DNA from 2 places in the Gottfriedia acidiceleris genome. Region 1 is predicted to be linked to the other one. Evidence: predicted binding sites of a transcription regulator. Region 1 holds the regulator's gene; the other holds the start of a gene.
What was found. The regulator NrdR, encoded in region 1, represses ribonucleotide reductase genes. The targets are predictions, from matches to a motif close to AACACNATATATNGTGTT.
Positions count from the first base shown of each region.

Region 2: a site for NrdR is predicted at 2,125-2,142, ahead of nrdI (class Ib ribonucleoside-diphosphate reductase assembly flavoprotein NrdI). Genes of this name have one in related genera too.

Region 1 covers NZ_CP096034.1:980,741-984,488, forward strand. Annotated here, with positions in the region: gene speD (adenosylmethionine decarboxylase) at 129-515, shown strand; gene nrdR (transcriptional regulator NrdR) at 1,367-1,837, shown strand; gene MY490_RS04635 (replication initiation and membrane attachment family protein) at 1,874-3,304, shown strand; gene dnaI (primosomal protein DnaI) at 3,319-3,748, shown strand, end outside.
Region 2 covers NZ_CP096034.1:3,302,818-3,306,565, forward strand. Annotated here, with positions in the region: partial or broken gene MY490_RS15755 (ribonucleotide-diphosphate reductase subunit alpha) at 1-117, opposite strand, end outside; partial or broken gene MY490_RS15760 (ribonucleotide reductase N-terminal alpha domain-containing protein) at 571-1,698, opposite strand; gene nrdI (class Ib ribonucleoside-diphosphate reductase assembly flavoprotein NrdI) at 1,685-2,044, opposite strand; gene MY490_RS15770 (hypothetical protein) at 2,404-2,598, opposite strand; gene MY490_RS15775 (spore germination protein GerW family protein) at 2,692-3,000, opposite strand; gene MY490_RS15780 (YkvS family protein) at 3,176-3,361, shown strand; gene MY490_RS15785 (DUF6254 family protein) at 3,575-3,685, opposite strand.

The sequences.
Region 1 (3,748 bases):
GTGAACTTCTAAAAGTATAACTAATTACTTAAAGGGTTAGGACCTCTTTGGACTAACTTTCCCCCGTGGTAGTTGATCATACTTTCGCAATAGAAGTCATGACAAATTATTTTAAGGGGGAAATGAATATGGATACTATGGGTCGTCACGTCATTTCAGAATTATGGGGATGCAATACAGAAAAATTAAATGATATGAAATTTATTGAGGAGACTTTTGTTGATGCTGCGTTACGCTCTGGTGCAGAAGTTCGTGAAGTTGCTTTTCACAAGTTCGCTCCTCATGGCGTTAGTGGTGTCGTAATCATTTCAGAATCACACTTAACTATTCACAGTTTTCCTGAGCATGGTTATGCAAGCATCGATGTTTACACTTGCGGTGATAGAATTGATCCGAATGTAGCTGCAAACTTTATCGCTGAAGCTTTAGAAGCTGATACTCGCGAAAACGTTGAGTTACCAAGAGGAATGGGTCCCATTCAAGTTGATAATGTAAAAGTTGTAAATGGTAACTAAAAAGAATTGAGAGAGGTGATTTTTCATCTCTCTTTTTTGTTTTGGCTAAATTATCATACCTGAAAAATAGATTAGTTTAATACTTCTTCAAGGTTAGCGGATTAGATTATCTAAACAATCTAGCTTTTAATAGCCTTCTGGAGAATGAACTAGCATTACATAGTGAAAAATATTTCCATTAACATAAATTAATGAAATTTCGTTGAGCATGAAAAATAGGCTTTGTGACTTTTAAGAAATAAACTTTAGTTTATTTCAGAGTGTTGAAATATAAAGACGTCAATAGGGAAAACGGACTTTAAATGAACATTTAATAATGATGAATTTAGCATTTTTTGAATGATTTTTTAATGATTTTAAATGTAAATGTGTTTGAGCGATTTTATTTCCTATAATACTAGTAGTGATTTTTTTAGAAGTTAAAAATATTATGGGCTATTTTTAGGAAAACAAATTCGATTGTTTAGTTTAATAACTGTTCTATATTAATTGATCTACAATCTGATTAAAGTTAGATTAATCTAAGTAAAGGCTATTTGATTAGGGTTTATCTCAGACATTTTTTGATGAATAAGTTGATTGGAATGGAGGGATGCTCGACTCCTATGGGATTAGCGGGAAGGCTGAGACCCCGCAGGCTTGCCGAGGAGGCTCAGGTCTCGCCCCATGGAAAGCGAGCATCCTGTAATGGAAATCAACATCACTCTACTCCTTTTACGAAAATTTGATAATTAATTGACAAGGTAGTTTTTCAACAGCGTGAAATAAACTTTAGTTTATTTTGAATTTGTTATAGTATAGAGTTATAATAATACGTTTAAACAATTAAGTGTTTGGAGTGAACTATAACGATGAGATGTCCAACGTGTAACTTCAATGGGACAAGAGTACTTGATAGTAGGCCAGTAGATGAAGGTCGTTCAATTAGAAGAAGACGTGAATGTGAAGAATGTCAGCATCGTTTTACAACTTTTGAGCGAGTTGAAGATAATCCAATTTTAGTTGTAAAAAAAGAGGGAGCTCGTGAAGAATTTAGTAAAGATAAGATGTTAAGGGGACTGATTAAAGCGTGTGAAAAACGCCCTGTCTCTTTATCTCAGCTAGAAGATATTATTCATAGCATTGAAAAAGAACTGAAAAATAGTGGCACATCAGAAGTTCCGAGTGAAGTTCTAGGTGAAATGGTCATGGAGCATTTATCTAAAGTGGATGAAGTTGCATACGTACGATTTGCGTCAGTTTATCGTCAATTTAAAGATATCAATGTATTCATTGATGAATTAAAAGATTTAATTAACAAAGAGCGAGGTAAAGACGAATAATACTTCGCTCTTTTGATACAAGAAAGGAATGTTTGAATGTCTATTGATAAGCAACACTGGATGGATGTTCTACCTGCGGATCCTTATACTGTAATGGCAGCTGGGTATTTACATAATTTTCACAGGCAAGTATTGACGATGTTGTATCAACCTATAATTGGTAGTCAAGCTTTAAGTTTATATATGACGCTTTGGAGTGAATGTGAACAAACGGACCTTAATCCTAATACGTTAACACATCATTCTTTAATGCTTGGAATGAAAAGTAATTTAAAATCAATTTATGAACAAAGATTAATCCTTGAAGGAATCGGCTTACTTAAAGTTTATGAAGGATTTGAAAATAGTACAAAAAAGCTTCTATATGAGCTTCAATCTCCGCTAGATCCTCATTCTTTTTTCGAAGACCCTATCCTAAATATCTTTCTGTTTAAAACAATTGGAAAAACACAATATCAACGAACTAAAACCTTTTTTAGTAGACAGGCATTTTCGAAAGAAGGGTTTCGTGAGATTTCACGTTCATTTGATTCGGTATTCCAAGCAATTACAGTTGAGCAATTAAATGAAATTCAACAAAGTAATGATCTTTCTACGTCAAATGATCGTAGAATTTTACAAGACAATCAGCCAATTAAACTATCTGTCAAAATGGAAGAGTTTGACTATGCTTTATTTTTAGATGGATTGTCAGATTCGTTTGTTCCAAAAAGAGCATTTACTACAGAAGTAAAAGAAACAATTTTAAAACTTGCATTTTTATATGGAATAAATCCAATTCAAATGAAAACGATTGTTATGCGCTCATTAAATGAAGATAATAAAATCAATATTGAGACGCTTCGACTTGAAGCAAGAGACTGGTATCAATTCCAACATCATGAAGCTCTGCCTACGATTGTGGAAAAGGTTCAACCCATTCAGCATAGACAAATGATCAATGAGCAGCCATCAACTCAAGAAGAAAAATTAATTCATTGCTTCGAAACAATTTCTCCTCGCAGGTACCTTAAGGAGATATCGGGTGGTGCTGAACCAAGTGAAGCTGATTTGAAAATTATCGAAGAGATTATGATTGATCAAAAGCTTCTACCTGGAGTCGCAAATGTGTTAATTGACTATGTAATGATTCGTTTAGATAAAAAACTTTCTAGAAATTACGTAATTAAGATAGCAAGTCATTGGGCGAGAAAAGGTGTAACAACAGTTAAACAGGCTATGGACCTTGCCCGTAAAGAGTTTGAAGAAACTAAACAGAGTGCAACTGCTGCAAAAACTCGCACAAGTAATAGACGAAATAAAACAATTCGAACTGAGATTGTACCTGACTGGCTTCAATCGAGTGAGTCAAAAGATTCACAGACTGCACCGGCAACAATCAATAATCAAAATAATTCTTCGATAGATGAAGAACGAAAACGATTAGAAAAAGAACTAGAAATGTTTAAAAATAAAAAGAAACGTTAAATGGGAGGACGCTAATGGAACCTATTCAAAACGCATTTAGTGCATTAATGAAAAATAAACAATTCCAGGACACATTTCAAAAAATGCGACAAGAAGTCCGTAGTCACCCAAAAATTATTTCATTTTTAGCTGAGCATAAAAATGAAATTACGGATCAAATGATTGATAGTAGCTTAGTTAAGCTATATGAGTATATTGGACAAAGTGTAAATTGTGAAGATTGCCCATCTTTTAATGAGTGTAAAAATATGGTGCATGGTTATCATCCTCATTTGATTATTCAAGGAAAACGAATTGATGTTCAATATGATCGTTGTCCAAATGGTGTCAAAAATGATAAACGCAAAAAACATGAGTCATTGATAAAATGCATGTACTTACCAAAGGATGTTCTTCAAGCTTCTATGTCAAATTTGTCTTTAGAAGACCCTGGCCGTTTTGAAG
Region 2 (3,748 bases), 2.3 Mb from region 1:
TTCCATTACGTTTACAATGTTTAATGATCCTAAATTACAATTCACATCACGTTTGATTTGATCTTCTTCACCATAGTTATTGATAACTGATGTTTCTTGTAGTTGAAAAATTTCTGTCTCTTATATTCAATCAGGCCCGCTACAACCCAACCCGTTCTCTTATGAACTGCTACATGTCACCATGCAGGATAGACTATATCATCACCTTCAGCTCAACCTGGTAAGGTGCTCTGCTTTTCCACTCGCTTTTAAGTGTACTCTACTCGCTTCTTCACTGGAGTTTTTCATCCAGCTATGCTTTCGATAGTCGTTAGGCATTTACTTATCTTAATCTTTCAGAAAGTCTCTTATAGGTAGGAAATATATTGCGATCTTGATTTGATTTCTTTAGACATTCCTAATTATTATGTTACATCTTGATAAATGAAATTAATAACACTTAATACCTATAAGACACTTACTATAATACTGTTTAAGATAAGATTTAGCACGGTAGATTACCTATTATAAGGCTTCTCCCGTTTAACAGAGTTTTCGACTAGAATTTCTCCTAGAAGGTGCTAGCTATTAACACAAATTAGACATTTTTATTTCGCCAATATCCTTTAACGCATGCTGCTGATTAGCATTACTTTTATACATCAAATATGGATAACCAGATTCTAATTGAATCGCAGCAATTTTCACTAAAAAATCACGTGCACTTAAATCTAGTTTTTTCTTTTTAACTCGCTCATTATTTATTAATTCTTCATATCTTTCATCTATATCAAAATCATCTAAATGAATTCCATATTCTTTATACACTGTATATGGTGCGAATACGTAGAATGGTTCATTTTTTTCTGCTAGTTCAAAGAATTTATTTGGAACAATTAAACCGATTGATAGTGATTGAATTCTACTCTTCTCATCGGCATTGATTTTTTTTGTATCAAGAAATTCAACTACGTCCCAGTGGAAAATATTTAAATATGATGCACCAGCACCTTTCCGTTGTCCAAGCTGGTTAGCATATGAAAATGAATCTTCTAATAGCTTCATAACAGGAACAACACCACTTGCAGCGTTATCAATTTCTTTAATTTGCTCTCCACGAGCTCTAAGTTTTGATAGATTTAATGCAACACCACCGCCGATTTTTGACAGTTGCATTGCTGTATTAATTTGAAATCCTATTGAATTTAAACTATCGTCCATTTCTAATAAGAAGCATGACACCAATTCGCCTCTTCTACTTCTTCCAGCATTTAAGAAGGTTGGAGTAGCTGGCTGATAGTTTTGTTGAATCATCATTTTTGCTAATTTCAATGCTTTTTCGATATTGCCTCTTCCTAAATATAGTGCAACGATCGCAATTCGATCTTCATATCCTTCTAAGTAATGCTTTCCATCATTTGTTTTTAATGCGTAATCTTTAAAGAATTTTGATGCGGCCATATATGATTGAAAAGTGAAACCTGCATTGAATACTAACTCATATAATTTTTCTATTTCATCAAAGGAGTAATCCATCTCAACATTATAATAGTAGTTTTCTTGAATCATATAGTTTAAGCGTTCTTTTAAAGAAGAAAACTGAATCTTTTTATCTTCAACTTCTTTTAAGAAACAAAGAAGCGCTTCTTTATCTTTTGCGAGATCAAAAAAACCATCTTTTTTAATCGTCAATTCATTATTCAGCTCAATATGTCTCAAGCTTTTCCACTCCCTCAATAAAATATTGTACATCTCGACTTGTCCCTGACAGTTCAAACTTTGATAACACTGGAACTTGATAGTCTGATGCTATTTTATCTGCACTTGCTGCAAAAGAATCTCCCCAGTTTTTATTACCACTTGCACTGACTGCTTTTAAATACTTCGAATTACTCTCCAAAAAAGTACTTACGTTTTCAGGTACGTTACCAAATCCTGTAGTATAGGTTACGAGAATATACGGTACTTCAATTTTTAGTCCATCTTTTATTTGGATTGACGGCATTCTAACTTTATTGACAAATCGCTTAACATTGCCAGTCATTGAACTGTAAACTATCACCATATTATCACCCTCGTTAATATGTAAGAATATTGAAAATACTTATATTATATACCTACATATTGTATTACCTTTTTAGAACAAACACAACATATAGGTACTGAATTTAGAAAATAAACATTTCGACAATATGTCTCGAAACAAAACAATATATGAAATTTAACAAATTATGGAGAAGAGTGCAATAAAGTGTAAAACGATTTTTTTGTCAAATGAGGTCATAACATTTTCACAAAAAAAGTACTCATTAACACCTTGCGAAATAAGAAAAAAAGCTAAAAAAACTTTTTTTTTTCGCAAACTTTTAATGAGTACACGATTAAAATAATATAATTTTGACTTTAAATTTTCATCAAAAATAGTTAACTTCTAGCTTCTTCCAAGTAAGTATAAATTACATGTCCACCGTGCTGAGCAATTCCACGAAAGTGCTTAAAGTCCTCTCGATTAACGATAATTTGTCTAAATGTTAAAAAGTCATCTTTTGTAACGCTAATTTCTGAAATCTCGCCTTTAACTAACTGATCAATCAAATAGATAAACTCATTTTGTTCCATATAATCACCCTTTATTATTTTGATCGTTTTTTGGCTACAAGAAATAAACTTCTATTCAATTCTAACATTAACAAAGAATGTACTTAATGGAAACTAAATCGTTACATCAAGAATTTTTTCTGTAACAGCTAAATTCATATTTTTATTATTTACTAAAATTACTTCACTCTTTCCATCTTTTAAAACTAAAAATGCTTTAGGAATTACTTCTACTCCTGTTCCAATACTCGCAAACTCATATGATGAATGGGCTTCGCCTAGCGCTAAAATCATTTCAAAAAATGGTACTAAAATAATTTTTTCAAAAAATAAAATCGGATCACCTATAAGCGTATTACTACTGACTAAATTTTTAATTTCATTTGAAATTTCTACTTCAAACTCTTCAAACCATTCTTTCAACAAACTAACCTCCTGAAAGTGCTACAACCATTTTTTCCTTTCAAAAGGTTTTTAAACATAATTTCTTATGAAAAAAGACAAAATTGTAAAAAAATTTAAATTTTCTCTTTACCTTTAAACCGTTTTCATGCATTATAGAAGGTGTCAAATCAAAACTTTGTTAGGAGATACGCTCATGAAAATTGCAGAAGCAGGAAATATCATTGAGTTTAAACAGGGGTTGAAAGGTAGAGTACAAAAAGTTAATAAAAATTCTGTCATTGTTGACATATCCATAATGGAAAACTTCAGAGATTTAGAAATGGAACCGCTAACAGTCGTAAACCATAAAAATTATAAAATACTAAGAACTGCCGAATAGTTTAAAAATAGTAGATTCTGCTTATATTCATATTTTAAAAGGTTCGAACTACATAGATTTCGATTCTATTAAAATTTTATTAGAATTCTTTACCAAATCAGTCTAAGGTCCCGTGTATATCACGGGACTTTTTTTTATGATTACAAATGAAAATGTGATAAGTGATATTCACGAAAAAATCTGGTACTAATCACTCTTTAGTAAAGGAGATGGCTATTTTGTTTCTTTGTCCAATTCTTTAAACGATTTTACTTTATCATGTGGCTGTTGGTTCGACTTTCTTTCATTCCAAAATCGTTCCTTTTCTTTTTTTGATTTTGTCATTTTCATACCTCCTAACATTAATCAAATTTCTTGCCGTCTTATCATTTCACAAAAAATGAAAAT